3 regions of the Arthrobacter sp. efr-133-R2A-63 genome follow, and region 3 is predicted to be linked to each of the others. Evidence: riboswitches for the same ligand, from Rfam matches in the RefSeq annotation. Region 3 holds a riboswitch; each other region holds the start of a gene.

Region 1 (10,420 bases), on a different contig from region 3:
CCTCCGCCTGCTTGAGGGCACCGAAGCGTGCTTCGCGACGGCGTCGGGCATGTCAGCTGTCTTCACCGCCCTCGGTGCGTTGCTGGCGGCTGGTGACCGCGTGGTTGCCGCCCGCTCGCTCTTCGGTTCCTGCTTCGTGATCCTCAACGAGATCCTGCCGCGCTGGGGGGTCGAGACCGTCTTCGTCGACGGGCCGGACCTCGACCAATGGCGTGCCGCGTTGTCCGAGCCGACAACGGCGGTGTTCTTCGAGTCGCCGTCGAACCCCATGCAGGAAATCGTGGACATTGCCGCGGTGAGCGAGCTTGCCCACGCGGCGGGCGCCACGGTCGTCGTCGACAACGTCTTCGCCACCCCCTTGCTGCAGCGCTGCGGCGATCTCGGCGCAGACGTGATTGTCTACTCCGGCACCAAGCACATCGACGGCCAAGGACGGGTCCTGGGCGGCGCGATCCTGGGCACCAAGGAGTTCATCGACGGGCCGGTCAAGCAACTCATGCGGCACACCGGGCCGTCCCTTTCCGCGTTCAACGCCTGGGTCCTGACCAAAGGCCTGGAGACGATGGCCCTGCGGGTCAACCACTCCTCGGCATCTGCGTTGCGGATCGCCGAATGGCTTGAGGCACAACCGGCCATCAGCTGGGTCAAGTACCCGCTGCTGAAGTCGCACCCGCAGCACGAGCTCGCCGCGAAGCAAATGAAGGCCGGCGGAACGGTGCTCACTTTCGAGCTGCTCCCCTCCGCGGGGCGATCAGCGAAGGAGGCCGCCTTCGCGCTGCTGGACGGGCTCGCCGTCATCGACATCTCGAACAACCTGGGCGACTCCAAGTCCCTCATCACGCACCCCGCCACCACCACGCATCGCGCCATGGGTCCGGAAGGCCGCGCAGCCATTGGCCTGAGCGACGGCGTCGTGCGGCTTTCGGTGGGGCTGGAGGATGTGGACGACCTCATCGGGGACCTCGAGCGGGCCCTCAAGCAGGTCTAGCCCGGCGCTTCGCGCCAGTCTTGGCGCACCCAGGTGAGGACGGGCTGCGGCTTGGTGTCGCTCTCGTCCCGCTCTGAGCGCATCGTGATCTGAACAGCGTGCTCGACGACGGCGGCCAGCCCGGCGGCGTCGGGCGCGCCCCCGTTGCTGCCGCTCCAGCGTTCGGCAACACCACGCTGCTCGATGGCGCCATTGCCACGGCCCAGGATGGCTGCCACGCCGGTTTGGACCAAGTCGAATTCGCCCTGTTCGGCGAGCACAGGTTCCAGATACTCCACCAAGGACCAGACAACGTCCGCGGCGGGCTCAGGGCGGAAGGTCCCGAAGTCCAGCAGCTCGGTGCGCAGGCCGAAGTTGCTTGCCTGCCAGGACGCCATCCGCAGAAGCGCCGTGGGCACGGCCGCCGGCTCTATTCCGGCATGGTATTCACGAACAGACGTCTCAACCAGGGCCCTGACAAGGACGGCGATGAGCGCCGCATCCTCGGCCCGGAGGCAGACATCGGCCACCCGGACCTCCACCGTGGGAACGTGCCGGGACAGCCTGGCGTCGAAGTAGACCATCCCCTCGTCCAGCAACACTCCCGTTTCGATGAGCCTCCGGACAACCCGCCGGTAGGAGGCAAGGGATCCGAAGATGGCTGACGGCCCCGACGAAGGCCAGCGGTTCCATGCTTGCGTCCGATAGCTTTCAAAGCCCGTGGCCAGCCCCCGCCAGTAGGGGGAGTTGGCGCTCATCGCGGTGAAGACGGCGAGCTTGTCCCGGATGCGGTCCAGGACCATCACGCCCTCCTCGGGAGACTCGATCGAGGTGTGGACGTGGAATCCGCACGTGAGCTGTTCGTGTGCGGTGATGCCGAAGCGTTCGAGCATGATGGCATACCGGGGATCCGGAGTGGTGTGCAACGCGGCATCCACGGGCGACGTGGCCAACGCGGCGATCCGCGCGCCGTGGCGCCGGGCGGCGTGACTCGCGAGGCCCCGGCCCCTGCGGATCTGGTGTAAGAGCTCGGCATAGCTGCGGCATGGCCGGGTCTGGGTTTCGATCTGCTCAAGTTTGAGTTCGTGGCTTAGGCCGGTATCGGGGCCGTCGACCTCGTCAAGGGTGGGTCCAGGTTCGGGGCCGTCGTGGGCGGGCCCGTCATCGGCAGCGCCAGCGAGGAGCGCGTCGGCAAGCGCGAGCGGCTCGCCGGTCACGGGATCGACGATCAGCAATTCCTCTTCCACACCAAAAGTGCGCACGGAACAATTGTGCGCCATGGCAGCCTTGCGGAGACAGATCGAGATTTTGGGGGCGCCGCTGAAGGATTCTGCTGGATCACATGATCGTGCAGAATCCGACGCCGTCAGTCCTGGAAGTACTCGATCTTCGCGCCGATGGTGTTGAGCCGCTCGGCCAGGTCCTCGTAGCCGCGCTCAATCACGTAGATGTTGCGCAACTCGGACGTGCCGCGGGCCGCCAGCATGGCCAACAGCAGGCAAGCTGCGGGCCGGAGGGCCGGAGGGCATCCGACTTCGGCACCACGCCACTTGGTGGGGCCATTGACATAGATGCGGTGGGGATCGAGGAGTTGGACCTGGGCGCCGAGCTTGTTGAGCTCGGTCAAGTAGATCGCCCGGTTCTCGTAGACCCAGTCGTGGATCATGGTCTGGCCCTCGGCATTGCCGGCGATGACCGCGAAGAACGGCAAGTTGTCGATGTTGAGCCCGGGGAAGGGCATGGGGTGGATCTTGTCCTCCGGCGCACGCAATCGCGATGGCTTGGTGGTGACATCAACCAAGCGGGTCCGCCCGTTGCGCGCGAAATACTCCCCCGAGATGTCGAGTTGCTGGCCCATCTGCTCAAGCGTGGCCAGTTCGATCTCCATGAACTCGATGGGGACTCTGCAAATGGTGACTTCCGAGTTGGTCACGATGCCCGCCGTGATCAGGCTCATGGCTTCAATGGGGTCTTCCGACGGGAAGTACTCGATGTCGACGTCGATCGCCGGACGGCCCGTGATCTTGAGGGTGGTTGTCCCGATGCCGTCGATCAGCACACCGAGCCTCTGCAGGTAGAAACAGAGGTCCTGCACCATGTAATTGGGGCTGGCATTGCGGATCACGGTGGTACCGCTGCGGTGCGCGGCGGCCATGATGGCGTTCTCGGTTACGGTGTCGCCGCGCTCCGTAAGCACGAAAGTGCGGTCCTCGCCGTCGGCCGGCGGGGCCTGCACGGAATAGAAGCCGGACTTGGCCTCCACCGAGAGTCCGAACTGCCGCAACGCCTGCATGTGCGGTTCCACGGTGCGGGTCCCGAGATCGCAACCGCCAGCGTAGGGCAGTTGGTATGAGGCAGCCTCATCGAGGAGCGGGCCGAGCAGCATGATGACGCTGCGGGTTCGCCGCGCGGCCTCCACGTCCATGGAGGCGAGGTCCAGGGTTTCCGGGCGGCGGATGCGCAGATCGTTGCCGTTCAGCCAGGTGCATTCGACGCCGATGGAGGTCAGGACCTCGACGATCCGGTTGACTTCTTCGATCCGGGCAAGCCGGCGCAAGGTGGTGGTGCCGCGGTTGATGAGGCTCGCGCAAAGCAGTGCGACGCCGGCATTCTTGCTGCTGTTGACGTCCACCGAGCCCGAGAGCGTGCGTCCGCCTTCTACGCGCAGGTGGGTCATCTGCCGTTTTCCGACCTTGACGATGGTTCGCCCGAAGATCGACTCAAGGCGCTCAATCATGCGGAGGCTGAGATTCTGCTTGCCCTGTTCCATGCGTGCAATGGCGCTTTGGCTGGTGCCCAGTTCCGAGGCTAGCTGTCCCTGCGTCCAACCCTTTTCGCCGCGGGCGTCACGAAGAAGGAGACCTACATGTTCGGCAGTCGGTTGAGTCATAATCAACAAATATCACAGATGGTCTATTGATCAGATATTTTGTGATGCAACACGCCGATTCCGTCGAACAATAGTCACCTCGTGCGATATTCACGTTCTGAAGTTGGTCACTCGTGAATTACAACGAACCTGGGGGTCAACAAAATTCCCCGCCGGATTCCGGGCACCGAAAGCGCCGGGGGTTGACAGGTTCGCGCCCGCCGCGAAAGCCTCTCTCGAGTGAACCCCCGAAGCGGGCCGTCCCTTTCCGGACCCGATCAGGCTGGCGGCAGCCATCGACGACGACGCCCGCCTGGATTGGATCTGGCGCACCCAACTGACTAACAGTTGTTGTCGTTATGAGGCGCCAAAACGACAACAAATGCGAGCTAGTTGGGTTGCTTCAGCCAGACGAAGTGCCACGTCCCTGCCCATTGGGCCGCGAGCACGGCTGCGGCTGCGATGACCACCCCGCCGGCCAGAACCCAGACGTCCAGGCGGCTGTAGCTTGATTCACGGGCCCAGGTCCGCTGTCCCCCGCCGAAGCCCCGCGCCTCCATGGTCACGGCCAAGCGGGACGCCCGACGGATCGCCTGGACCAGCAGCCCGAAGCTTTGGCCGAGCATGGCCTTGACCCGTTGCGGCGGGCTTCCGTGCGAGCCGACACCCCGCGCGCGCCGGGCCATGCCGATGGTCTGCCACTCCTCCGCCATGAGCCCCACGAGCCGCAGCGCGGCCAAGGTACCCAGGACAAAACGGTGCGGCAGTTTCGCCTTCTGTGCCAGCGCATCGGCAAGATCGGTGGGGTCGGTGCAACTCATCAGGAGGATGGCCGGAAGCGCTATGGCAAGGCCGCGCAGCATGAAGCCGACTCCCAGCTGGAGCGAGCCTTCGCTGATTGACCAGATCCCGACGTCGAGCAGTGTCCTGCCGCTGCCAGCCGACAGGATCGCTGTGCTCCAGCCGCCCAGTATCGCCGCGATGATCAACGGCCAGCCGCGCTGCCAGAGCAAACGCACGGTAAGGCCCGCGAGCGGGAACAACGCCAGTTCGCCCAAGAGCGCCGTCGAAGCCGACACCAGGTCGATGGACAACGCCAGCACCAGGGTGATCAGGAAGACCGACACGAACTTGGCCAACGGATTGGCGCGTGTCAGGAGGGCATTGTTGCCGCGCAGTGTCAAGGCTTCCCTCATGCCGCACCTGCTTCCTGCCGGGCCCCGCCCCGGAGCGCAGGCTCGAGCCGCATCTCGGTGCCACCCAGGACGGAGCTGAATTCCCGATCGTGAGTCACCGACACAACGGAGGTTCCTGCATCGAGCAGTTCGGACAGGAACGAGGCAAGCTCAGCCCACGTGTTCGCGTCCTGGCCAAAGGTGGGCTCGTCCAGCACCAGGACCCGGGGGTGCGCGGCGAGCACCGTGGCCACGGACAGCCGGCGCTTTTCGCCCCCGGAGAGCGTGTACGGATTGGCGTCCACCAGATGCCGAAGGCGCAGACGCTCCAGCAATTCGTCCACCCGCTCCTCGCCGTGGCCAAGGTGCTTGGGGCCGAACATGAGCTCGTCGAGCACGCGGCCGGTGACAAACTGGTGCTCCGGCTCCTGGAAGACCGTCCCGATGCGCGAGATCAACTGCTGGGCCTTCCACTTGAACGGGTCCGTGCCGGCGCCGTCGCTGAGCCCGACGGCGGCAGTCACCGCGCCGGACACCGGCGCCAGCAGCCCCGCGAGGGTCAAGGCGAAGGTGGATTTTCCGGCGCCGTTGGGGCCCGTGATGGTCAGTGCCTGCCCGGCGAGCACCTCGGCGTCGAGACCGGACTGCACGGGAAGCGGCGGGATCGTCGTGAAACCCCGGCGCCGCGACCGTTCACGGGACACTGCGAGCTCCCGGGTGGCGAGGAGCAACTCCCCTCCCGACGCCCCGGAGCTCCCCGCCTCGAAGCCGGCCCCCGAGCCGGCCGCTGTACCCGAACGTGGCCGGGTGGCCGGGACGTACCCGGGCACCCAGACGCCCGCAGCAATGAGCATGTCCCTTGCCTGAACCAGCACCGTCTCGGGATCGCCGTCCAGGAGAACCGCCGGCGTCGAGCCCCCCGCAGAGGAAGAACTGCCAGGCTGGAGCACCACGATCCGGTCCACGAGGTCTTTCCAGACGGAGACCCGGTGCTCCACCACCACCAACGTGGCGCCGGTCTTGTCGAGGCAGCGGCCCACGGCGTCACGGACCTCCAGCACGCCGGCGGGGTCCAGGTTGGCGGTCGGCTCGTCCAGCAGGATCAATCCCGGCCGCATCGCCAGGATGCCGGCCAGCGCAAGGCGCTGTTTCTGCCCGCCGGAGAGGGCCGACGTCGGGTGGTCGAGCGCAAAGTTGCCGCTCGCGCTATTCCGCAGCCCGACGTCGTCGAGCGCTTCACCGACGCGCTTCCAGATCTCTTCCCGCGGCACGCAGAGGTTCTCGGCACCGAACGCGACGTCGTCGCCCAACCGGGAAAGCACCACCTGGGTTTCCGGGTCCTGCTGCATGAGTCCGGCACGGCCCCGCTGGGCCTTCGGCGACACGCCGTCCACCAGCAACGAGCCGGTCTCGTCGGCGTCGTCCCCTTCCTCGCCCAGCACACCGGCCAGTGCATGCAGGAGCGTCGACTTGCCCGCGCCCGAGGGGCCGAGCAGGAGCACGCGCTCGCCCGGGCGGATGTCCAGGTCGAGGGCATGGATGGCCTGCGTGGTGCGGCCGGCGTGCCGCCAGCCCCAGCCTTGGGCGGAAATGGCGGCGGGTCGCACCGCAGCAGGGGTGCCGGAATCAGGACTGGGCATCAGGAAAAGACGGGCTCCGAAGCGGCCTTGCGGGACGCGAACGCGCTCAGGACACCCGTCTTGGCCAGGCCGCGTGTCGCAACCCAGGACAAAGCTCCGGCAATAACGGCACCGGAAATGGTGCAGAACACGATGTACGCGAGCTTGTCGACGGGTTCGTAGGCGATGTTCCAGCCCCACGGCAGGAAGGAATCGTTGAGGCCGCAGAACAGGCCCGCGCCGGCACCGGCCAGCAGTGACACCGGCAGGTTGAACTTCTTGTACATGAAGGCCAGGAAGATGAGTTCCGCGCCGAGGCCCTGGAGCAGGCCCGAGATCAGCACCGTGGTGCCGTACTGCGAACCCATGATGAGCTCACTGGTGGCAGCCACCGTCTCGCAGAAAATCGCAGCACCGGGCTTGCGCACGATGAGCATGCCCAAGACTGCCGGAATCATCCACCCGCCGGCGATCAGGCCGCTCAGGGGCGGGTAGCCGGCGGACATAGGCGTGGCAACCAGAGCCATCTGGTCCCATGCCCAGAAGATCACGCCACCGGCGATGGAGATCAGCGCCGCCACGACAATGTCCACGACGCGCCAATTGTAGGCAGGCTTGGTGAGGCCCCGCTTTGCAGAAATACCAGTCATTTTGTCCTCCTGAGGAACAGGAGGGGAAAGTGTTTCCGGTTTCCTGCGGGCGGCTTCCGCCGCGCCGGTTCCGGACACTATGAGAACTCGACTCCCTTGCGCCGGTACTAGCCGGATCAGGTTCGAGGGTCTGCGGCTGTCCGCACTCTCAGCGCCCGTCCTCCGTGCCGCATTGCTGCGAGCCCGACGGCGGCGCTCCCCTGTCGTTATCAATCCGCCCTTTTGGGCGTGGTTCAGTTTACACCTTGACGGGGTTGCGGGCGCTGTGCCGGAACGCGAATCGGCGGATTCTGCTGGATCACTCGCGGGTTGGGCGCAGTCCTGCCCGGAATGACGCGGGCTGCCGCGGAAACTGGGAGAATGATCCAGCAGAATGTGACGCAGAAGCGCAGGCAAAGGAGCGGTCTTGGCAGGGATTGACGAAGCGAACAGCACGGCCGAACCGAGACTCGCCGCGAGCGTGATCCTGGTCCGCGACGCCGCGGTTCCGGAGGGCTTTCAAGATGCGGCGCGCGCTTTGGAAGTGTTCGTCCAGCACCGGGTGACCACGATGGACTTTGCCGCGGGAATGGTCGTTTTCCCCGGCGGGCGGGTGGACCAATCGGACAGCTCCGGCTGGGACTTCGCGGACGACGTCGTGGAGCGGCACGCTGCCGCGTGGCACCGGAGCAGCATCGCCGTCGAGCCCTCTTCCGCCCGCTTCAACGCCGGCCGCGTACTGGCGGCCGCACAGCGCGAGGTTTTCGAAGAGGCCGGGGTGAAGCTCGACGCCGCCACCCTCCGTCCGTGGGCCAACTGGGTCACCCCGGCAGACCAGCCCAAGCGCTTCGACACCTACTTCTACCTTGCCTGCCCGGTTTCCGGTGCCGAGCCAAGGCACCAGACCACGGAAGCGTCATCCTCCCTGTGGATGCCGGTCCGCGCAATCCTTGATGCCGAAGCCGCCGGAACGCTCAAGCTCATGCCGCCCACCTTGGCGCTGCTGGATGAGCTCCTCGCCCTCGGCACGATGGAAGCGGTGCTGGGGGAGAGCCGGGACATCGTTCCCGTGCGTCCAAAGCCGGGGGCCCTGCAGGAGTTCTTCCGGCTGAGGCACCAGCCGCCATCCGATGCTCCGGAACTGCCCTGAAGTGGGGTTAGGCTGGGGACGGTCCTGTTTCCTCCCGCAAGGAGTCCCGGAATGAACTTCTTCTTCAAACTGCTCGGTACCGGAGTAAGCATCGGCGCAGGCTTTGCCGGCACCAAGCTCGTCAACGCCCTGTGGGAAAAAACCACAGGCAACAAGCCACCCAAGGGCAACGACGACATGGAAGCGAGCCTGCGTTCCGCCCTGACCTTCGCCCTGATTTCCGCCGCTGTGAGCGCCGTCATCCAGGTTGTAGCGGGGCGGGGTACGAAGCGCGCCATCTCGCACTTCGAAAAGACACAGGACGTCGTCTAAGCGGACGGCCCGTCGTTAGCGCCCGCGCTCCCGCTATCCCGGGCGTCGCGGGCGTTGCCGCTCTCCCGGGCACTCCTCCCGTCGTCGCGCGTGCTCCCGGTGGGGCGCATTTCCGAAGCCGCTTCCTGGGCTTTCTCCGCTGCCCGTTGACCGGCTGCCCGCACCACCACAGCCTCGAGTTCGTCTATGCTCAGCAGCTCGGGGTGGAGGTGTTTGGTCCGGTAGCCTGCGCGGCCCACCATGTGTGCGGACACGGGCACGGTCAGCAGTTGGAAGATCCAGGCGACGGCCAGGATCGGCCACACCCACCATTCGCGCATCTGAAGCCCGATGGCCGCCAAGACAAGGAACAACCCGAGCACTTGGGGCTTGGTGGCTGCGTGCATGCGGCTCATCAGGTCCGGGAACCGCAACAGGCCGATTGCCGCGCCGAATGACATCAGCGCACCAACAATCAGCAGCACTGCCGTGACCACATCGATCACTGCGTCAACTCCGGTGGCATTAGGAGTCATTGACTTGTCCCCTTCGGTCGGCCACGAAGCGGGCCACCGTCACCGAGCCAACGAACCCGATCAGCGTCAGGGCGACGAGGAGCACAAGGTTGTTGAGGTGCCTGTTGACGGCCATGTCGATGGCCAGCGCTGCGCCCAATATGGCGAGCAGCACGTCCGAGGCGAGCACCCGGTCCAGCAGCGAAGGCCCGACGGCGATCCTGTAGATTGCGCCCGCCGCCGCGAGGCTAAGAATCACCGCCGTGACGATCAGCACGATGTCCTTCATGAGCCGGCTCCCCTCGTTGCAGGCCGGCCTTCGGCCTGGAGTGCGTCCATTTCGGCCCGGGTACCCATGATCCGGATCAGCGAGGCTTCGGTGTCCTGGACTTCCTTGCGCAGTTTGGCGGTGTCCACAACGTTGCGCACATTGAGCCCATGGATGTAGAGCGTGGACGTCGAGCGATCCACCTCCACCACCAAGGAACCCGGAATCAGCGAAATCACATGCCCTGTGGCCGTCACCATAAGGTCGGAACGGCTGCGCAGGGGAACAGCAACCACCGCGTTGGTTACCGAAGGACCCCGGAAGACCGCCAGGTACATGACCTGGAAGCTCGCGGCCACCACTTTACCGAGGAACACCACGACGAAAGGAATGGCCCGCAGCACGTTGAAACGCCCGCTGAGCTCCACAGGGGGCAAGTAGAAGACCCTGGCTACCACCACGGCGATCAGCGCACCGAACACCAGATTGCCGGGGCTGAAGTCCCGCCAGAGCGCACCCCAGACGACCACCAGCCAGACCAGCAGGGGCAACTCGGTGCGGAACGAGATCCGCTTGCGGCTCACTTTCCACCTCCCTGCGCTGGGATCGACGTATCCGGTCCAGCGATGTCCGGAACTTTCGCATTCCCGCCGAGCACGGAATGGATGTACGCCGTACGGTCCAGCATCTGGGTCGCAGAGTTTCCGGCCAATTGGAAGAGCGGACCCGCAAAGACGGTCAGGGCCACGCCAAAGACCACCAGCGCGGCGGTCGGCCCCACCATGGTCCGTGGAAGCAGCCCGACGGCCGCAGAGTCTTTCAGGACGGGGGCCGGGTACTCAGCGTCCTCGGGCTTCCGCCAGAATGCGCGGTTCCAGACGCGGGCGATCGCCAACAAGGTCAAGAGGCTCGTGACCACTCCCCCCACCACCAAAGT
Region 2 (10,420 bases), on a different contig from region 3:
TAAGGCGTAGGACCCAATGATCTGAGCGCATCCCGGTGGAACGACGTGGCGTAGCCCTTGTTCTCGTTCCAGCCGAACGCCGGATATTCCTCGTGCAGCCCAAGCATGATGTGGTCGCGCGCTACCTTGGCAAGCACACTGGCGGCGGCGACGCTGAGGCAGGTCATGTCCGCCTTCACCCGGGTGTGGACCGGCGCCTCGCAAGCGGGTCCGGAGGGCTCCGCGTCAAACAACGAAGCTTGGCTCTGTGGCGATAGCCAGTTGTGGCTCCCATCCAGCAGGACCAGGTCCGGGTGGACGCCCGAGGCGAGAATTTCGAACCAGGCGCGTGTGCCGGCAAGGCGCAGGGCGCCCACAATTCCCAGCGCGTCGATCTCCGCCGAACTTGCGTGGCCCACCGCGGATCCAACCGCCCATTCCCGAACCAGCGGTTCCAACCGCTCGCGGTCCTCCGGTTTGAGGAGCTTGCTGTCGCGGACACCGGCGAGCAAGCCGTGGTCCGCGAGGTCAACGACGGCGATCCCCACCGACACCGGCCCGGCGAGGGCTCCACGGCCTACTTCATCGACACCCGCCAGAAGGGTGACCCCCGGAGCCAGGAAACCCCGTTCGACATCCAGGGTCGGAAATTCAGGAGCGTGCTTCGTCCGCGCGGCGGGTTTCCGCTGCGTTCGAACCGGAGTACCCGCTCCCGCCGGAACCATCATTTGCCCGCTGGAGCCGTGGGTGAAGCCGTGTTCTGGGGCGACGGCGCAGGGACGTTGCGGAAGACATCGGAGTGGTTGTCAAGGATCTGCCAACGGTTGATGGGCCACGCAATGACTGTCGCTTGGCCTTCGACGTCGGAGATGTCGATGAAACCACCGTTGACTGATTGGTGTTCGCGGGAGTCGGCGGAGTTGTTGCGGTTGTCGCCCATAACCCAAATTTTGCCCGCAGGGACCACCACATCGAAAGGCTTGGCCAGCGGAACCTGGGCAGGATTGATGTAGCTCTCGTTGAGGACCGTGCCGTTGACGCTGACGCGGGCGGAACTGTCGCAACAGGAGACCCTGTCCCCCGGCAGGCCGATCACGCGCTTGACGAGGTGTTGGTTTGTCTCGTCAGGGAGCAGCCCGACGAAGACAAGTCCGTCCTGGAACCACTTGAATGGCCCGGGCGCTGCCTTCTGCGTGGGCGGCAGCCATCCCTGCGTGTCCTTGAAGACCACGATGTCGCCGCGCTGCAGCGCGAAAGGTTGCGGGACCAGCAGATTTACGAAGATCCGGTCGTCCACGTCAAGGGTGTTGACCATGGACTCGGAAGGAATGAAGAAGGCCCGGAACAGGAAAGTCTTGATGAGGAAGGACAACACGATGGCGATGACCACCACGGTGCCGATTTCCCTAAGCCAGCCGAGGAATGGACTGCCGTGGCTTTTGCCGGCAGTTTCTGGCTGATCGCTATCGCCCGTGTCCGATCGCGAACCCCGTCGCGCAGCGCGGCGCGGAGACTCCTGCTCCTCGGAAGCGGCCGCGCTCGAGCCAGTCGCCCTGCCCGCCGCCGGATCGGCGTCGTCGGCTGCAAGATCCATCGCGGAAGCGGACGATCCGTCAAGGAGCCGGGCGTCGTCGTCGTGCCGTTCCGGCTTCCCGGGAGTTGTCTCGGGCATCTATTGTCCGTTCTTCGAGGTTGTACCGGCCTGCGCAGGGCGAGGCAGTTCTGCAAATCTATCAAGCGGCCAGACAATCCGGACCGGACGCCCGATGACACGCTCCAACGGCACCATCCCTCCGCCGGGTGCGCCCAGCAGCCCACGCGAATCGGCCGACCGTGAACGGTGGTCTCCCATGAGCCACAATCGGTCACTGGGGACTATGACATCGAATCTCTGCTCGCTCGGCGCGTCGCCGGGATACAGATAGGGTTCCTCAAGCGGCTGACCATTGACTGTGAGTTTGCCGCCGGCGCCACAACAAACAACGTGGTCTCCGGGGAGCCCGATGACGCGTTTGACGTATGTCGTGTCGCTTCCCGTCAGGCCCAGCCAATGGCCCGTGGCGGCCACGGCGTCGGCAAACGCTCCTTTGCCGCTGTTCAGCGGGGCAAAGGTTCCCCTGCCGTCGAAGACCACTATGTCTCCACGGCGGATAGGGTCCACGCCGAAATCGGTCCGGGACACAAGGATGCGGTCTCCGGTGCCCAGGATCGGCTCCATGGACTCGGAGGGGATGAAGTAGACGTCGAGCCACAAAGACCGGACAAGCCCGCTGATAGCCACGGCAAGGACAAATGCGAGCAAAACAAAACGCCAGCCCTGTTTCCGGGGCTGGCGTTTTGCGTGGTCCATGATTCGTTTCCTGTTGCGTTGCGGATTTCTCCGGCGCAGGCCGGACACGAATCCAGGACCCGCTGTTGGTCGAAAGACCTACTTGCCGGTGGCGAAGTCGCGCTTTTCCTTGATCTTCGCAGCCTTGCCGCGCAGTGCGCGCATGTAGTAGAGCTTGGCGCGGCGGACGTCACCCTTGGTGACGACCTCGATCTTCTCGATGATCGGGGAGTGAACCGGGAAGGTACGCTCCACGCCGACACCGAAGGAAACCTTGCGGACCGTGAAGGTTTCGCGAACGCCGTCACCCTGGCGGCCCAGGACGAAGCCCTGGAAGACCTGGACACGGGAGTTCTTGCCTTCGATGATGTTCACGTGAACCTTGATGGTGTCACCCGCGCGGAACTCGGGAACATCGTTACGCAGCGAAGCTGCATCTACGCTATCGAGGATATGCATTAATCCACTCCTGGTGAACGCCACAGGTCATCCACTTTGGGTCACGGCGGTCAAGCCCGGGGCGCAATACCGTCCGGAAATTACCGCCGAAGATTTTCAAAGTCCGGTACCACCACTGATTGGCGGTTCCGGGTTGTCAGGCTGTTGGTGACGCTCCCCCTGTGGCAGGTGCGAACCCAGTAGACACAAGGGTTAATTCTGCCACACCGCGGGAGTTCCGGCCAATCCCGCGAATGTGGCCCGGTTCCCGCGGGCGGCTGGCGGATGAGGCTGCCCGACGGCGGGAGGCTCAGGCCGGGAGTTCACTGTCCGGGCGGCGTCGCAGCCGGCCGTCGACGACGTCGTACCCGAGTTCGCCGAAAGCCGTGCGGTCCGCGCGCGTCAGGCGGCCGGCGTCGAACTCTGCGAGGAGGTCCGGGCGGCGTTCCGCCGTGCGGCGGAATTGTTCGTGGCGTCGCCACTGGGCAATCCTGCCGTGGTTGCCGCTCAAAAGGACGGCAGGCACGTCACGAGCGCGCCAGGACGAGGGCTTCGTGTAGACGGGGTACTCGAGCAAGCCGTCCGAATGGGATTCCTCCACCAACGATTCGGGATTGCCGACGACACCCGGAAGCAATCGTCCGATGGCCTCGACCATGGCCAGGACTGCCACCTCCCCGCCGTTGAGGACATAGTCGCCCAAGCTGACCGGACGGACGGTGAAGTGCCCTGCCGCCCATTCCATGACGCGCTCGTCAATGCCTTCATAGCGGCCGCAGGCGAAAACGAGCTGATCTTCCTCGGCAAGCTCATAGGCGAGGGCCTGGTTGAAGCGCTCCCCCGCGGGCGACGGGACAATCAGGACCGGCTTTTTCTTCGGTACGTCCGATGACGGCTCAGTTGCGGCAGTTCCGGCATCGGCACTTCGCGCGTCGGCGATGGATTCCAGGGCCTGGGCCCAGGGCTCGGGCTTCATGACCATGCCCGCGCCGCCACCGTACGGAGTGTCGTCCACCGTGCGATGCTTGTCCGTGGTGAAGGTCCTCAAGTCATGGACATTGAGCTCCAAGAGCCCATCCTGACGGGCCTTGCCTATGAGGGAAAGCTCGAGCGGCGCCAGGTACTCGGGAAAGATACTGACGACATCGATGCGCATCTACGCGTCATCCTTGGTGTCGGCATCGTCCTCTTCCGCGTCGCCGGCGGAAGCTTCGGTATTCAGTTCGAAGAGGCCCGGCGGCGGGGTGAGCAACACGTAGCCGTCCTCGATGTTGACCTCGGGCACGATTTCCTCGACGAAAGGCACCAGGATTTCCTTGCCGTCCGCGTCTTCAATGACCAGCAGGTCCTGGACCGGCATGGTGTTGAGTGCGGTCACTTTGCCTACGGCCTGCGAGCCGACCCGCACCTCAAGGCCGACGAGCTCATGCTCGTACCAGCCTTCGTCGTCGTCCTCTTCCAGCTCTTCCGTCTCGATGAACAGCTTCGCGCCGCGGATTTCCTCCGCCTGGTTGCGCGTGGAGATCTCTTCGAAACCGAGCAACAGGATGTCCTTGTTCCACCGGGCGCTGATGATGGTCAAGGGACCGGCCTTTGCGGGCTCCACCACGAATTCGGTCCCAGGGACGAAACGATCGCCGGGGGCGTCAGTGAGCACCTGGACGGTGACTTCGCCGCGGATTCCGTGGGGCTTGCCGATTCGGGCGACCTGGAGCTGCATGTGTTCCTCTGGTTTCTTCGCTGGGCCGACGTGGACCAGGACTGGGGATTTGCTCGTAAAACAAGCCGGCCCCTCCACCATAATCTGGTGAAGGGGCCGGATCTAAGACAAGTATTGCTGAGCGCGTTACCGGCGGCGGTCGGTGTCGACGACGTCGACCCTGACCTGCTCGCCGCCTGCCAGTGCCGCAATCACGGTGCGCAAAGCGCGTGCGGTGCGACCCTGGCGACCGATCACCCGTCCGAGGTCATCCTGGTGAACACGCACCTCGAGGGATTCCCCGCGGCGGTTGTTCTTGGCACTGACCTTGACGTCCTCAGGGCTGTCAACGATCCCGCGGACCAAGTGCTCGAGCGCTTCTGCCAGCAATTTACTCAGCCTCGGTGGTCTCTGCTTCAGCGTCAGCGGGAGCTTCAGTTGCTTCCGACTGCTTGGCCTTCTTGGTGATGGCTTCCGGGATGATGACGGAACCCTTCTCCGGTGCAACGAAAGCAGGCTTGGCGACCTTGGTCTTCAGCGTGCCTTCCTGGCCCGGGAGGCCCTTGAACTTCTGCCAGTCACCGGTGATCTTGAGGATCGCAGCGACCTGCTCGGTCGGCTGGGCGCCGACGGACAGCCAGTACTGTGCACGCTCGGAGACAACCTCGATGTACGAGGGCTCTTCGGTGGGGTGGTACTTGCCGATTTCTTCAATCGCACGGCCATCGCGCTTGGCGCGGGAGTCCATGACGACGATGCGGTAGTACGGTGCGCGCATCTTACCGAAGCGCTTAAGGCGAATCTTTACGGCCACTTTTGTGGTCACTCCTGTTTCTGAAACGGGGTTGAGCCCGTCGTTCTGCACCCGTGGGGCGGGCCATACTTGAGGGTTCCAAAGGACAAGATGCACACACGGAGAGAGGGGCCGCGCAGATCGAGTACCTGTCCATTGTGCCAGATGGCAGACAGTATTTCGAACGCGCGGTCCGTGCGGCGGGTTTAACGCGGCTCTACTGCTCGGCGGACCAGACGTAGAGGCCGGCACGTTCGGCCTTTTCGACGTCGCTCGCGAGCGCCGCCAATTGCTGGACGTACAGCCGGGACTGTTGGGCATCGAAGGGCATGTCCTCTTGGCCCGCCCAGCGTTCGGCGACGTCGTCGAGGATGCTTCCTTCTCCCTCGGTCTCGTAGCTGAGCAGCTCGGACAGGGCACGCACCATGGCTTCGGGGACGCCGAGCAAGGCGTCACTGGTGACGTCCACCAAAGCGAGCTCATAGTCGGCGCCAGCCGCATGCACGGCCGTGCCAGCGAGGTCGCCAAGTTGTTCTACTTCGAAATCGCTGATTCCGGGGATCCGGACCGCGGCGCCGGATACGTCACTGCCCTTCTCCAGGGCAGCGGCCCTCTTGAGTGCTTCATCGTGGGTGGCAACAAAGATTTCAGCAAAGCCCATGGAAACTACTCTCATTCATTCGTGGCGACGGAGCTGCGGCGCGGCGGCCGAAATGCGCCACACCGTCGGATCAAGCGTAGCGGACGGCGACGCGCAGCCGGTTGCGCCACGGGTCCTCGAAGCGCAGCTCCTGGCCGGTGTGGTGGGAGGCGATGCCGGCAACCTTGAGGCGGTCGGCGAGCGCGCCGACGTCGTCGCCTGACGGCACTTCAATGACCACCTCGCCGAGACCGAGCGTGTCCTTGCGCGGACCTGCGCCGCGGCTGTTCCAGACGTTCATGGCCATGTGGTGGTGGTAGCCCCCGGCGGAGACGAACAGTGCCTGCCCGTGCCAGCCGGCCGTCTGCTCGAAGCCCAAGGTGCCGACATAGAAGTCATGGGCGGTCTTGACGTCCCCCACTTGGAGGTGGACATGCCCGACGCCGGCGCCCGCCTCATGCTGGCCGGCCACCGCCGTTTCGCTCAGGTACTGCTGGAGGTAGCGCTGCGGCGGGAGCGGCAGGCTGTCCATGACGACCGAACCGCCGTTCCACTCCCACCCCTCGCGGGGCTTGTCGTAGTAGAGCTCGATTCCGTTGCCCTCGGGGTCGGTGAAGTAGAAGGCCTCGCTGACCAGGTGGTCTGCGCTGCCGACAAAAGCGTGGGGCTCGTACTGCGCTGCGGAGGCAACAGTTGCGGCGAGCGAGGACTGGTCCGCGAAGAGCAGAGCCGTGTGGAAGAGTCCGGCCTCTCCGCGGCCCGGGATCTGGAGCCCGGAGGCGGGAGCGAGGTGCACCAACGGCTTGCCGAGCCGGCCGAAGTAGAGTCCGCCGTCTTGCTCGGCGACGATGTCCAGGCCGAGCGCCCGTTGGTAGTAGTCGCCCATGAGCTTCATGTCCCCCACTTTGAGCATGACGGTGCCCATGGCGAGTTCGGCAGGAAGGAGATCCTGGCTGGAGGTGATGGTCATGTGTAACTCCCGGCTTTTTGCGGCGCCGCCCTTCGGCAACCTCTATACATCTAAATTACTTGAAGCTTCAATTTATTCCTAATGCCCGGCACTTCCGGAAAGGTGTCCCCGCAACACGGTGCATTGCGGCTTCAGCACCGCCTCAAGGGACGCGCGGGGATCGTTTGCGTAGAGCACGACGTCGGCACTGGCGCCTTCGCTGATGCCGTCGGCACCCAGCCACTCGCGGGCGGACCAGCAGGCCGCGTCGAGCGCGGCGGCCGGCGGCAGGCCCGCCTGGTGCAGTTCCAGGATCTCCTCGCCGATCCGGCCGTGCTTGATAACGCTGCCGGCGTCGGTTCCGGCATATACCCGCACTCCGGCGTCGAACGCCTCGAGGACGCGCTCATGCCGACGCTCCCAGAGCGCGATCATGTGGGCGGCGTAACGGGGGAACTTAGCTTCCGCCTGCTTCGCGATGTCCGGGAACGTCGCAATGTTGATGAGGGTGGGGACGATCGGTACGCCTTGGTCCAGCAGCCGGGGAATATGGTGCGGGAGGAGACCAGTCGCGTGCTCGATGCAGTCAATGCCGGCGTCGAGCATGTCGTCGATCGTCCCTTCGGCGAAGCAATGGGCGGTCACCCGGGCCCCCTCGTCGTGCGCCGCCGCGACGGCGTCCTTGACGATGGCCGCCGGAAAGGACGGCCCGAGATCCCCGGCGGAGCGGTCGATCCAGTCCCCGACGATCTTGACCCAGCCGTCTCCGGACCGTGCCTGCTTGCGCACCGCCTCCACCAGATCCTCCGGCTCGACTTCCTCGGCCAGGCCGGGAAGGTACCGCCGATGCCTCGCGATGTGCCTGCCTGCCCGGATGATCCTCGGCATGTCCGTCCGGCGCTGCAGCCAGCGCGTGTCGCTCGCGGAACCGGCGTCGCGGATCAAGAGAGTCCCGGCATTCCGGTCCGCAGTCGCCTGCAAGCGGGCAGTCTCCTCGTCGACGGCTCCGCCCTTGCCCAAGCCAACATGGCAATGCGCGTCGACCAAGCCGGGCAGCACCCATCCGTCCAGCACGACGTCCGGCTTCGCGAGGGGTCGGACAAAGGTCAGCCGTCCGTCGACCGACCAGAGGCCGCGCACATCCTCGTCCGGCCCGCTGAGGACGGTGCCGCTGAATTCGATGATTTCCGCCATGAATCCACCCTAGACTCAGGCGCCGTCGCCGGGGCAGTGACGTCTGTCCTCGGTCACATCTGTCTCAAGGACTCCCGGCTGTGGTAGCTTCGTCTACGACCACACGGGGGCCCTTGCAAGGGCTGAGATCGGGCTGACGCAGCCTGCGACCGTTGAACCTGTCCGGGTAATGCCGGCGAAGGAAGTGAGTAATCCTTTGAGCACCAAAGAAACACAGCTGAGCCCTACCCAAAACGAATCGGCTCAAGAAGTGACCCAGTCCCTCAAGTCGCATTCCCTCGTGTTCCTGGAAGACACTGAGACTGGAATCCGGGTTCCAGTCACGGAAATCGCCCTGGAGCCATCCCCCAACGGCGAGGCCAACGCCCCTTTCCAGGTGTACCGCACCGCGGGGCCGGGAAGTGATCCCGTGGTTGGCCTCGAGCCGTTCCGCAGCGAGTGGATCGAAGCCCGCGGCGACACCGAGGCCTACAGCGGCCGCGAACGGAACCTGCTCGACGACGGCAAGTCGGCCGTGCGCCGCGGCGCCGCCTCGGCGGAGTGGAAGGGCGCACAGCCGGTGCCCCGCCGCGCCGTCGAGGGCAAGACCGTCACGCAGATGCACTACGCCAAACAGGGCATCGTCACGCCCGAAATGCAGTTCGTCGCGCTTCGCGAGAACTGCGATGTGGAACTGGTCCGCAGTGAAGTCGCCGCCGGCCGCGCCATCATCCCCAACAACATCAACCACCCCGAATCCGAACCGATGATCATCGGCAAGGCGTTCCTGGTGAAGATCAACGCCAACATCGGCAACTCGGCCGTCACCAGCTCCATCGCCGAAGAAGTGGACAAGTTGCAGTGGGCCACCCAATGGGGCGCCGACACCGTCATGGACCTGTCCACGGGCGACGACATCCACACCACCCGCGAATGGATCATCCGCAACTCCCCCGTGCCGATCGGCACCGTGCCGATTTACCAGGCCCTTGAGAAGGTCAATGGTGAAGCCAACAAGCTCACCTGGGAGATCTTCCGCGACACCGTCATTGAACAGTGCGAGCAGGGCGTCGACTACATGACCATCCACGCCGGCGTGTTGCTGCGCTACGTGCCGCTGACGGCAAACCGCGTGACTGGCATCGTTTCCCGCGGCGGTTCCATCATGGCGGGCTGGTGCCTGGCGCACCACGAGGAAAACTTCCTCTACACGCATTTCGACGAACTCTGCGAAATCTTTGCCAACTACGATGTCGCGTTCTCGCTCGGCGACGGCTTGCGTCCGGGAGCGACGGCGGACGCCAACGACGCCGCGCAGTTCGCCGAGCTTGACACGCTCGCAGAGCTCACGAAGCGGGCGTGGAAGTACGACGTGCAGGTCATGGTGGAAGGCCCCGGCCACATCCCGTTCCACCTCGTCCGCGAGAACGTCGAGCGGCAGCAGGAGTTGTGCGACGGCGCACCGTTCTACACCCTCGGCCCGCTCGTGACCGACGTTGCCCCGGGCTACGACCACATCACCTCGGCCATCGGCGCCACGGAGATCGCACGCTACGGAACCGCGATGCTCTGCTACGTCACCCCGAAGGAACACCTGGGCCTGCCGAACAAGGACGACGTCAAGACCGGCGTGATCACGTACAAAATCGCCGCCCACGCCGCTGACCTTGCGAAGGGACACCCCGGCGCCCATGAACGCGACGATGCCCTGTCCAAGGCCCGCTTCGAGTTCCGCTGGCGTGACCAGTTTGCGCTGTCATTGGATCCGGTCACGGCCGAATCGTTCCACGACGAGACTCTCCCGGCGGAACCGGCCAAGACGGCGCATTTCTGCTCCATGTGCGGACCGAAATTCTGCTCCATGCGCATCAGCCAGGACATCCGCGACGAATACGGCTCGGCGGATTCCCAGGCGGCCATCGCGGAGATGTACAGCGGTATGCGGGAAAAGAGCGAGGAATTCCTGGCATCCGGCGGCAAGGTCTACTTGCCCGAGCTCGAGGTTCCCGCAGGAAAACGTTGAGTGACGTCAGGAAGCCTGCGCTGATCCGGCGCGGCTGACATCCGCGATGAAGGACCGGATCATCCGGTCTCCTTCAACTGAATCATGAGGCCGGTGTCCTCCAGCCGCAACGCGGTGGAGGGCGCCGGTTTCCTGCAAGTAGCCGGCGATCTCTTCGTACAGGGGCTCCCAACCACCGGTCAGGACAAGCGTGGGGACTCCCGGCACGATGTGCAGGGGCGCTTCCCACGGCGCTGCCTGGAGCCGCAGCCGCCGGGCGGTACGCCGGGCCTCGGGGGTGCTGAGAACCGCCGCCTCCGAGGAAAACGCGCGGCGGACGAATTCGCGCTGGTAATCGTCATCGCTGAGTTCGTGCCGGACCCGGAACAACGGCTCCATGAGTGCCCGGTAAGCCGCG
Region 3 (10,420 bases):
GTTGCGGTGTGGTCATGGATTCCTCGCTCATATCGGGACCTTTCATGTTCACCTGCGCTTGTCGGTTCAGTAAACGGGTTTGCCGGGCTCGACGTCGTGCACCCAAGCGAGGATCCCGCCGTCGAGGTGGCTGACGCGCGTGTAGCCGGCGCGCTGTGCAGCCGCGAGCACCGCCGCGGAACGGGTGCCGCCCTTGCAGTGGAACACGATCTCTTTGTCCTGCGGCAGTTCCGTCCAGGCCTCCCCCGCCAGGATCCGTCCCTGCGGGATGAGCACCGAACCGTCGATGCTCACGATCTCGTGTTCACCGATCTCGCGGACATCCACCAGTTCGAAGTCGCGTTCCCCTGCCGCGCGGGCCTCGAGCATCCCGGAAAGTTCGGTGGCCGTGACCGTCGGAACCGAGTCCCCCGCAGGTGCCGGGATGATGCCGCAGAACGCTTCGTAATCGGTCAATTCGGTGATCGGTTCGGCCTCCGGGTCTTTCGAAACCTTGATTTCGCGCCAGCTGCCGCCGAGGGCGTCAAAGAGCGCCACCCGTCCCAGCATGGAGCGCCCGACGCCGGTGATCAGCTTGACTGCCTCAGTCACCATGAGCGAGCCGACAGCAGCGCACAGCATGCCGAACACGCCGCCCTCGCCGCAGGACGGGACCGAGCCGGCAGGAGGGGCCTCGGGGTAGAGATCGCGATAGCTGGGCCCGTGCTTCTCCCAGAACACGCTGACCTGGCCGTCGAAGCGGAAAATCGATCCCCAGACGTACGGTTTGCCGAGAATCGCCGCGGCATCGTTGACAAGGTACCGGGTGGCGAAGTTGTCCGCCCCGTCCAGGATGAGGTCGTAGCCGGAGAAAATCTCCAAGGCATTGGAGGAGTCCAGGCGGACGTTGTGCAGTTGCACGTTGACGAGTGGATTGAGCTCCTTGATCGCGTCCCGTGCCGATTCGATCTTCGGCCGTCCCACATCTCCTACGCCGTGAATGATCTGGCGTTGCAGGTTGCTGAGGTCGACGTCGTCGTCGTCCACGATTCCGAGCGTCCCCACGCCGGCGGCGGCGAGGTACAGCAAAGCCGGAGAGCCCAGTCCGCCTGCACCTATCACCAGGACTTTTGCATTCTTGAGCCGACGCTGACCGGCCGCACCGATTTCGGGAATAATGAGGTGGCGCGAATACCGTTCCACCTCTTCGGTGGTCAGTTCCGCCGCCGGTTCCACGAGGGGCGGCAGTGTCGAAGAAGGAGAGGGCGGCAACGTTTGGGCAGCAAAAATAGTGGCCATACTCCAAAGTATGCCTGCCGCTGCCGCCCGGTCATATTACTGCGCAGTATTGTGGTCATAACTGCAAAGGAAAGGCGGCAGACAAGTGGCTGAGAGTGCACGTATCAAACAGGAGGCACAGGTCAGGCAGGATCGGACCGGTTCGCCGCGTTCGGCCAGGCTGCCACGCGATGAGCGCAGGGCCCAGCTCTTGAACGCCGCCTTGGAAGTCTTCGTTGCCAACGGGTTCCATGGTGCAGCGATGGACGAAATCGCCGAGACAGCCCATGTCAGCAAACCGGTGCTCTACCAACACTTCCCGTCCAAGCGGGAGCTCTACATGGCACTCCTCGACAGCCACCTGGCCACGCTCACGGACCAGATGCTTACGGCGCTGAATTCGACGTCGGACAACAAGGAACGCGTCCAGGCAGTCATGCGCGCCTACTACCGTTTCATCGCAGGCGATGACCAAGCGCACCGGCTCGTCTTCGAATCCGACCTCATCAATGACCCGGACGTCAGTTCGCGTTTGGAGACGTTCAACCGCACTTTTGCCGACGCCGTCGCCAAGGTCATCGCCGAAGACACCAAGCTGCCCCCGCTGGAGGCCCAGCTGCTGGGCCGGGGCCTGGCTGGAATGGCGCAGGTCAGTGCCCGGTATTGGCTCGAGACCGACGGCGATTTGGACCTCGATGTTGCCAGCGACCTGATCTACCGTTTAGCTTGGCGCGGAATCAGTCGCTTCCCGAAAGAGTCCTAGACTACAAATAGAGGACTGAGTAATTTTTTGATTGGCTGGGAGGCCCCGCTGTGGAAGTAAAGATCGGCATTCAGAATGTTGGCCGTGAGATCGCGCTTGAGTCCGCTCTCGACGCCGAGGCTGTTGCCAAGATCGTGAGCGAGGCCATTGCCAACGGCACGGACCTGCGCCTGACCGATGAAAAGGGCCGTCAGGTCATCGTTCCCGGCAACGTCCTCGGATACGTTGAGATCGGTGCCGAGGAAGTACGCCGGGTCGGCTTCGGCGCGCTCTAAGCTTTTACACCAGAACACCAGCGAGCCAGGAGTCCGCATGCTCTCACTTGTCATCGTGGCGCTAGCCACCATCGCCTCGGGCTTCATTGTCTGGGGAACTGACAAACGCCGGGGCACGTACGGAATCACCCTGCCCGCCGGCGTTTCGGTGGCCGTCGCCATGCTGAGTTGGATGATCTTCATCCAACTTGGCTTTGGCTACCAGCCTGGCGTGACGTGGATCCCTTGGGTCCTGCCCATCGTTCTGGGTACCGTGGCGGCCGCGGTGGCCTCGTACTTCCTGGGCCACCACCGGGCCCGGCACGATACTGCCCAGCTGACCGCGGCCCTGCGGCTCTAGCTGGGGCTGCTCGCACGGGCCGGCGACACTTCAAACAGAGCGGCGACTCCTGTATCCGGGCGTCGCCGTTCTGTTTGCGTGTCGCGGACAAACCGGCTCACGGCAGAGCTTCGGGTCGCGCCACTGCCCCGGCTTCCTTGGCTGCCCGGCTGACGTTCATGGCTGCCCGGACATCGCGTTGGGTTACTTCGCTCCCGGCGTCGTGGGAGGTGTAGCGGATCGACACCCGGTTGTACCTCCAGTCCAGGTCCGGGTGGTGGTTCTGTTGCTCGGCGATCTGCCCGACGGCGGCAATCAGCTCGAGTGCCGCCGCCGACGTCGGGCATTTATAGACCGTGACGAGGCTGCCCAGGCGGTACCGCCAGTCCGGCAGATCCGCCAAGGCGTCGTCGATCGCGGACTTGGTGAGGATGTCATCCTTGCCGGCCATGGGGGGCTCCTTCGCTGACAGGGGATTCACACGAATCCGCCGACGGCCGGCAAAAACCCGCTAGAGAAACTCTGCCCGGCCTTCCATGGCCGATGACGCCAGCGCGTGTTCCCGGCGCGGGATGCGGCCCGCCTGCTTCGCCAGCCTACCGGCGATGACCGCGTGTTTGAAGGCCTCGCCCATCTGCACCGGGTTCTGCGCGCGAGTCACTGCGGTGGCCAGCAGCACGGCGTCGCAACCGAGCTCCATGGCCAGTGCGGCGTCGGACGCAGTGCCGATGCCGGCGTCGAGCACTACCGGCACGGAAGCCCGGGACACGATGAGCTCGATGTTGTGGGGATTCAGGATGCCCAAGCCGGTACCGATAGGCGCGCCCAACGGCATCACCGCCGTTGCTCCGAGGTTTTCCAGCCGAAGCGCCAGCACGGGGTCGTCGTTGGTGTAGGCGAAGACCTTGAAGCCGCGGTCCACCAGCTTCTCCGTTGCATCCACCAACTCCACGGCATCGGGCAGGAGCGTCTGCTCGTCGGCGATGACCTCCAGCTTGACCCAATCCGTTTCCAAGGCCTCCCGGGCAAGTTCGGCTGTCATGACAGCGTCCTTGGCGGTAAAGCAGCCGGCAGTGTTGGGCAGGACACGGATGCCGTGGTCCACGAGCAACTGGAACAGGGAACCTGTCTCCGTCGGTGAGTACCTCCGCATGGCAACGGTGGTGAGTTCGGTGCCGGAGGCCAACAGGGCTGCTCCCAGGCCGTCCAGGCTCGGGGCTCCGCCGGTTCCCATGATGAGGCGCGAGCCGAACTCAACACCATCGATTACCAGGGCGTCGGTTCGGGTGCTTCCTGCGTGAGTGCTTGCTGTGGTCATGGTTCAGCCTCCCTGTACTGCGGTCACGATTTCGAGTTCGTCGCCCTCTGCGAGCGCGGTGGCAGCCCACTGGCTGCGCGGCACCACTTCGGAATTGCGTGCGACGGCGACGCCGATCTTGCGTCCGTCGGCCGCCTGGCCGCTGGGGTCCACAACCCGTCCGGTGATGTGGCTGACGAGTGTGGTCACGGACGCGCCGTCGCTCAGTGTGTGGTCTGCGCCGTTCAATTTGATGTTCATGCGTGGTCCTTCGGAAGGGGATGTGGGGTGTCGGCCGACGGGCCGCCTGTGGATGCCCTTGCTGCAGACAGCGGGCGGGAGAAGCGGTCCGGGCGGAATTTGTTCCACCGCGGATCGACGGTGCCATCCATGAGTCCGACGCAGATTTTCGCCGCTGCAGGGGTGAGGAGCACGCCGTGCCGGAAAAAGCCGCTGGCCACGATGAGGCCGGGCACGGTTCCTTCGCGACCTTCGACACGGCCCAACAGCGGTGCGTTGTCCGGTGTGCCAGGGCGGGCACGGGCGGTCGCTTCGAGGAGCTCCAGTTCGGCGACAGCCGGAACCAGTACCTGGGCGTCGCGGAGCAATTGATACACGCCGCCTGCTGACACAGGGTTGGCTCCTCCCCCGGACGCCGACAAACCGTCTTCGCGTTGCGTTGCGCCGATCACCACGGTCCCGTCGTCGCGCGGAACGATATACACGGGCACTCCGCGCACCATCCCACGGACGGTGGCGGTGACAAGGGGCTGCAGATGCTCCGGGACGCGCAGCCGCAGTATGTCGCCGTACACGGGACGCAATGGCAGCGACAATCCATCCGGCAGGCCGTTCAAGCGGGCAGCATCAAGTCCGTTGGCTACTACTGTTTCCGTGGCGAGAACATTGGCGCCCGAGCCGAGCACCGTCCCGACGACGCGCCCGTCCTCCCACAGGAGGCCCGCCGCAGTGTCGTGGACCGCAAACCCGTCCTCTGCCCCCGCGATCCAGCTCGAATCGCCGGGCTGGTGGTTTGCCAAGGCGGCGAGAATCGCGGCCGAGAGCCGGCGCGGATCCACTTGGTGATCGCCCGGGATATCGAAAGCACAGGAAATCTGCGGGCTCAAGAGCGGCTCGCGCTCCCGCGCCTCGCGCAACGGAACGGATTCCACCACCAAGCCATGGGCGAGCTGGACGTCCCGAAGGTCGGCGAGCGCCCGGCGGTCCGCGGCGTCCGCACCGACGGCGAGGGTCGGCGTCGTGCGGTAACCCGTGCCGCGCCCGGCGCTTGAGCCGGTCACATTGCGTTCGAAGCCCGGCCACAACGCCGATGATTCGAGCATGAGCTCCAGGAGGTCCTCTTCCTGGTAGTGCAATTCGCTGACGGGCGCCAGCATTCCCGCTGCCGCGAACGTAGCGCCGCTGGCCGGTGCGGGATCGATGAGGGCAACCGAACGGCCGGATCTGCGGGCTTCCCCCGCGATGCCGAGGCCAATGACACCGCCCCCGATCACCGCGACATCCGCGTGGAGGGGCCCGTTCCGGGTGTTTGCTTCTTCCATGGAGTCCTTCCCTACGCCGGTACTAGCCGGATCAGGTCAAGCGGTCGGCGCTGAAGCCCTCTCAGCCGCGCGGCGATTGTGACCGCCGCCGCGGCTCCCGCGGTACCAGCCCAGTTTAGAGGAACTACTCTGTTTCCATGACCCAGCACGATGTCCACACCACCGCCCGCCTGTACCTCTGCACCGACGCCCGCAAGCAACAGGGTGATTTTGAGCAATTTGTCGATGCCGCATTCGAGGGCGGCGTGGACATCATCCAGCTGCGTGACAAGACGATTGAAGCCGCCGAGGAACTGGAACTCCTGCAAATCCTGCAATCCGTGGCGCACCGTCACGGCCGTCTCTGGGCAGTCAACGACCGGGCGGACATAGCCTCCCTCTCCGGCGCACCGGTGTTCCATATCGGCCAAAAGGACATTCCGCTGCGCTCGGCCCGGAAGCTGCTCCACGACCCCACCATCATCGGCCTCTCCACGCACACGCCGGAACAGATCGACGCGGCCATCGCCGCGTCCCCCGGCCGCAGCGGCCTCGACTACTTCTGCGTCGGGCCGGTGTGGGCCACCCCTACCAAGCCGGGACGCTCCGCCGTCGGGCTCGATCTGGTGAAGTACGCCGCCAACGCCGTGAAGCAGGCAGACGCTGAGACAGTCGGCGGTGTGGTGCTCCCCTGGTTCGCGATCGGGGGCATCGATCTGGGCAACGTCGAAGAGGTAGTGGAGGCCGGTGCAAGCCGCATCGTAGTGGTCCGCGCCATCACCGAGGCGGAGGATCCGACGGCGGCAGCCCAGGCACTCCTGGCCGCCCTTGACGCTGCTGCGGCCTAGCGAGACGCCGAAAGATTTTGGAGTTACCCTGACTTTCGTGTCACATCAGCGGATAGCCCCGAATGTCAGTGAAACGTCGAACCAGCTCGCGGAAGCACTGGCGGCGCTTCGGACTGAACTCGAGCTGCCTGCAGGCTATCCCGCTGAAGCGCTGCGCGACGCCGAAGCGGCGGTTTCCGGACACACCCTGCCGGTGCAGGACCTCACGGACGTTCCGTTCATCACGATCGACCCGGCCTCTTCCACGGATCTCGATCAGGCGCTCTTCATCGACCGGTCCGGCGATGGTTACAGGGTCCTCTACGCCATCTCCGATGTGCCCTCCTTCGTGCCCCCGGGAGGAGCGCTCGACGCCGAAACCCGCCACCGCGGGCAAACGTACTATGCCCCGGACGGCCGCATACCGCTGCACCCCGAGATCATCAGCGAGCACGCCGGAAGCCTGTTGGCCGGCCAGACGTGCGGCGCGTTCGTGTGGGACTTCGAACTCGACGCCGAAGCGGAGTTCCGCACTGTCTCTGTGGGTCGGGCAAGCGTACGCAGCCGCGCCAAGCTCGACTACAAAGGCGTGCAGGCGGAGATCGATTCCGGCGCGGCCGATCCCGTCCTTCATCTCCTCAAGGAGGTCGGACTCAAGCGGGTGGAACTCGAACGCCGCCGCGGCGGAGCCAGCCTGAACATGCCTGAGCAGGAAATCGTGCAGCTGCCCGACGGCGAGGGCTACAGGATCGTCGCAGCTCCCTCGCTGCCGGTGGAGGACTGGAACGCCCAGATTTCGCTCATGACCGGGATGGCAGCCGCCCAGCTGATGCTCGACGGCAAAGTGGGAATCCTACGGACCATGCCCGCCCCCGATGAGCGTTCGTTGCTCCATTTCAAACGGCAAACCGGGGCGCTTGGCAAACCTTGGACCGAAGGGACCAGCTATGGCGAGTACCTGCGGAGCCTCGATGCCAAGGACCCCCGGCAACTGGCCATCCTCCATTCAGCGGGACTGCTTTTCCGTGGTGCCGGCTACACGCCTTTCGACGGCGAGGTCCCGGACAGCGTGATGCAGTCCGCCATCGGGGCACCCTATGCCCACACCACCGCTCCGTTGCGCCGCCTGGTCGATCGATTTGTCCTGGTCATCTGCGAGGCGCTCAGCAATGGAACCGAGATACCAGCATGGGCCCGGGACGCTTTGCCGAGCCTGCCCGAGATCATGGCGTCATCCGACCAGCTGGCCGCGAAAATGGAGCACCTGGCCCTGGACACGGTGGAGGCAGCGCTCCTTGTCAACCACATCGGACAGGAATTCGACGCCGTGGTGATTTCCGGATCGAAGCCCGCCAAAAACAACGGAAACGGCAACGGGAACAGCCACAACGGCAACAACGGAAACGGCAACGGGAACGGAGCCCAGCACGGCCCCTACGGTGTCGTGCAGATCGCCGAGCCCGCGGTCACCGCTCGTTGCGATGGCGAAATGGAGTCCGGAACGAAGGTCCGCGTGAAACTGCTTCACGCGGACATTGCCACCCGCCAAATCACCTTCGAGCTCCTCCCGTAGCGCACTTCGTTCGCGGGCCCGGGACCGCGATCCGGGGTTTATTGTCCCCAGACGCTAGACTGTGTAAGTAGTAATGGATGCCCGGTCGTTGATTCAGTTCATTTTTTGACATCAACAAGCCCGCCCCTACGCGATCTTGAGATACACCAGCTGGTCCCCAGTGCCAGTATTTAGATAGCCCGCGATCGGCTTCCACTGGATTTGCTTGCGCCCATCCGTGCTCCGGAACGGCCCTGCCACAACCGTTGAGCACGCAGCGCAGCCCAAATGAATAAGGAAAACTCCACTGTGAGTGAATTGCACACCCATGAAGTTCTGACAGACGGAACCGAAACGATCGAACCCGAGGAAACCATTTCCTCGGATGAAACACCCCACGAGATCGCGGAAAAGACCTTCGCCGACTACAACGTCCGCGCAGACATCGTCGAATCCCTCGCCGACGCCGGAATCACCCACCCGTTCCCCATCCAGGCCATGACCCTCCCGGTCGCCCTGGGCGGTCACGACATCATCGGCCAAGCCAAGACCGGTACCGGAAAGACCCTCGGCTTCGGCATCCCGGCGCTGCAGCGCGTCGTCGGACCGGGCGACGCCGGCCACGAGAAGCTCGCAGTCCCGGGTGCGCCCCAGGCCCTGGTGATTGTTCCTACCCGCGAACTCGCCGTCCAGGTGGCAAACGACCTCCAGACGGCATCACGGAAACGCAATGCCCGCATCGCCACCATCTACGGCGGCCGCGCTTACGAGCCCCAGATCGAAGCCCTGCAAAAGGGCGTCGAGGTTGTTGTCGGCACTCCCGGCCGCCTGATCGACCTGTACAAGCAGAAGCACCTGAACCTCAAGAATGTTCGCATGGTGATTCTCGACGAAGCAGACGAGATGCTTGACCTCGGCTTCCTTCCCGACGTAGAGACCCTGATTGCCGGCACACCCGCCGTCCGCCAGACCCTGCTCTTCTCGGCCACTATGCCTGGCCCGGTCATCGCCATGGCGCGCCGCTACATGACACAGCCCACGCACATCCGTGCCGCCGACCCGGACGACGAAGGCCTGACGAAGCGCGACATCCGGCAGCTCATCTACCGTGCCCACAGCATGGACAAGGTGGAGGTCGTCGCCCGCATCCTGCAGGCCCGCGGCCGCGGCCGGACCATCATCTTCACCAAGACCAAGCGCACCGCGGCCAAGGTTGCCGAGGAACTCGTGGACCGCGGCTTCGCGGCCGCCGCCATTCACGGCGACTTGGGCCAGGGCGCCCGCGAACAGGCCCTCCGGGCCTTCCGCAACAACAAGGTGGACGTCCTCGTGGCCACCGACGTCGCCGCACGCGGCATCGACGTCGATGACGTCACGCACGTGATCAACTACCAGTGCGTCGAAGACGAAAAGATCTACCTGCACCGGGTGGGCCGCACCGGCCGCGCTGGCAACAAGGGCACAGCCGTGACGTTCGTCGATTGGGACGACATGCCGCGCTGGGGCCTCATCAACAAGGCGCTTGGCTTGAGCTACCCGGAGCCCGTGGAAACCTACTCCTCGTCGCCGCACCTTTTCGAGGAACTCGACATCCCCGCGGGCACCAAGGGCCGACTGCCCCGCGACAAGCGCACCCTCGCAGGCGTTGACGCCGAGGTCCTTGAAGACCTGGGCGAGACCGGCAAGAAGAACTCCCGTTCCGGAGGCGATTCCGGGCGTGGACGCACCGCTCGCGCCGGCGGGCGCGATGGTGGCCGTGAAGGTGCACGCCGCGGTCCCAAGTCCGGCGACGCTCCGGCCCGCGAAGGAGACGGTGATGGCGGCCGCAACCGCACGCGCCGCCGTCGTACGTCCGAAGGCGAAACAGCCCCCGCTGAGGGTTCGGCCCAGTCTGCCGAGCCCCAATCCGGGCAGGCACAGTCCGGCGAGGGCGCCGACAAGCCGGCCCGCGCACGCCGCTCCCGCACCCGCCGCCGCAACGGCGAAGTGGTCTCCGCTTCCGGTGCATCCGGCGAGAGCACCGAGGCTTAACGGCCTCAATGACTGACACTGTTTGGGCGCCGGACGGTAGCAACTTGGTGGTTCACGCGGACAACGCGGTTTTCCTCCCGACGCTGCCGGACGGCGCCTTCACACTGATTTACGTGGACCCGCCCTTCAATACGGGCCGGGTCCAGAGCCGCCAGGAAACGCGCATGGTCCGCAACGCCGACGGCGACGGCGACCGCGTAGGTTTCAAAGGCCGTTCCTATGACACCATCAAGGGCGCCCTGCACCGCTACGACGACGCCTTCAGCGACTACTGGTCCTTCCTAGAACCCCGGCTCGTGGAAGCCTGGCGACTGCTCGCCGACGACGGCACCCTGTACCTGCATCTCGACTACCGCGAGGTGCACTACGCCAAGGTCATGCTGGACTCGATCTTCGGCCGGGAGTGTTTCCTGAACGAGATCATCTGGGCCTACGACTATGGTGCACGCGCCAAGAACCGCTGGCCCACCAAGCACGACAACATCCTCGTGTACGTCAAGAACCCCGCCAAGTACCATTTCGACAACGCCGAGGTGGACCGTGAGCCGTACATGGCGC

Evidence for each region. A riboswitch is a leader RNA that binds a small molecule or an ion and turns the genes downstream of it on or off. The one in region 3 is predicted to bind thiamine pyrophosphate.
Region 1: linked by a shared signal. The riboswitch ahead of QRN45_RS14840 (ECF transporter S component) and the one ahead of thiO (glycine oxidase ThiO) in region 3 are both predicted to bind thiamine pyrophosphate.
Region 2: linked by a shared signal. The riboswitch ahead of thiC (phosphomethylpyrimidine synthase ThiC) and the one ahead of thiO (glycine oxidase ThiO) in region 3 are both predicted to bind thiamine pyrophosphate.

What each region holds. Positions count from the first base shown of each region.
Region 1 is NZ_JARVRG010000026.1:61,572-71,991, reverse strand. Features, by position in the region: gene QRN45_RS14865 (O-succinylhomoserine sulfhydrylase) at 1-988, shown strand, start outside; gene QRN45_RS14860 (glutamate--cysteine ligase 2) at 985-2,229, opposite strand; gene QRN45_RS14855 (UDP-N-acetylglucosamine 1-carboxyvinyltransferase) at 2,334-3,857, opposite strand; gene QRN45_RS14850 (energy-coupling factor transporter transmembrane component T family protein) at 4,226-5,032, opposite strand; gene QRN45_RS14845 (ABC transporter ATP-binding protein) at 5,029-6,651, opposite strand; gene QRN45_RS14840 (ECF transporter S component) at 6,651-7,280, opposite strand; TPP riboswitch at 7,356-7,492, opposite strand; gene QRN45_RS14835 (NUDIX hydrolase) at 7,687-8,409, shown strand; gene QRN45_RS14830 (DUF4235 domain-containing protein) at 8,461-8,721, shown strand; partial or broken gene mnhG (monovalent cation/H(+) antiporter subunit G) at 8,856-9,236, opposite strand; gene QRN45_RS14820 (MrpF/PhaF family protein) at 9,226-9,504, opposite strand; gene QRN45_RS14815 (Na+/H+ antiporter subunit E) at 9,501-10,067, opposite strand; gene QRN45_RS14810 (Na+/H+ antiporter subunit D) at 10,064-10,420, opposite strand, start outside.
Region 2 is NZ_JARVRG010000013.1:117,030-127,449, reverse strand. Features, by position in the region: gene rnhB (ribonuclease HII) at 1-707, opposite strand, end outside; gene lepB (signal peptidase I) at 704-1,651, opposite strand; gene lepB (signal peptidase I) at 1,652-2,329, opposite strand; gene rplS (50S ribosomal protein L19) at 2,408-2,767, opposite strand; gene trmD (tRNA (guanosine(37)-N1)-methyltransferase TrmD) at 3,057-3,902, opposite strand; gene rimM (ribosome maturation factor RimM) at 3,903-4,466, opposite strand; gene QRN45_RS07130 (RNA-binding protein) at 4,593-4,835, opposite strand; gene rpsP (30S ribosomal protein S16) at 4,837-5,259, opposite strand; gene QRN45_RS07120 (hypothetical protein) at 5,456-5,899, opposite strand; gene QRN45_RS07115 (VOC family protein) at 5,970-6,848, opposite strand; gene QRN45_RS07110 (amidohydrolase family protein) at 6,927-8,021, opposite strand; TPP riboswitch at 8,115-8,222, shown strand; gene thiC (phosphomethylpyrimidine synthase ThiC) at 8,218-10,023, shown strand; gene QRN45_RS07100 (alpha/beta fold hydrolase) at 10,030-10,420, opposite strand, start outside.
Region 3 is NZ_JARVRG010000004.1:139,279-149,698, reverse strand. Features, by position in the region: gene QRN45_RS01365 (SDR family NAD(P)-dependent oxidoreductase) at 1-31, opposite strand, end outside; gene moeB (molybdopterin-synthase adenylyltransferase MoeB) at 67-1,278, opposite strand; gene QRN45_RS01355 (TetR/AcrR family transcriptional regulator) at 1,364-2,020, shown strand; gene QRN45_RS01350 (DUF3107 domain-containing protein) at 2,071-2,295, shown strand; gene QRN45_RS01345 (hypothetical protein) at 2,333-2,635, shown strand; gene QRN45_RS01340 (4a-hydroxytetrahydrobiopterin dehydratase) at 2,733-3,065, opposite strand; gene QRN45_RS01335 (thiazole synthase) at 3,126-3,932, opposite strand; gene thiS (sulfur carrier protein ThiS) at 3,936-4,172, opposite strand; gene thiO (glycine oxidase ThiO) at 4,169-5,473, opposite strand; TPP riboswitch at 5,465-5,584, opposite strand; gene thiE (thiamine phosphate synthase) at 5,611-6,300, shown strand; gene QRN45_RS01315 (RNB domain-containing ribonuclease) at 6,338-7,852, shown strand; gene QRN45_RS01310 (DEAD/DEAH box helicase) at 8,141-9,862, shown strand; gene QRN45_RS01305 (DNA-methyltransferase) at 9,871-10,420, shown strand, end outside.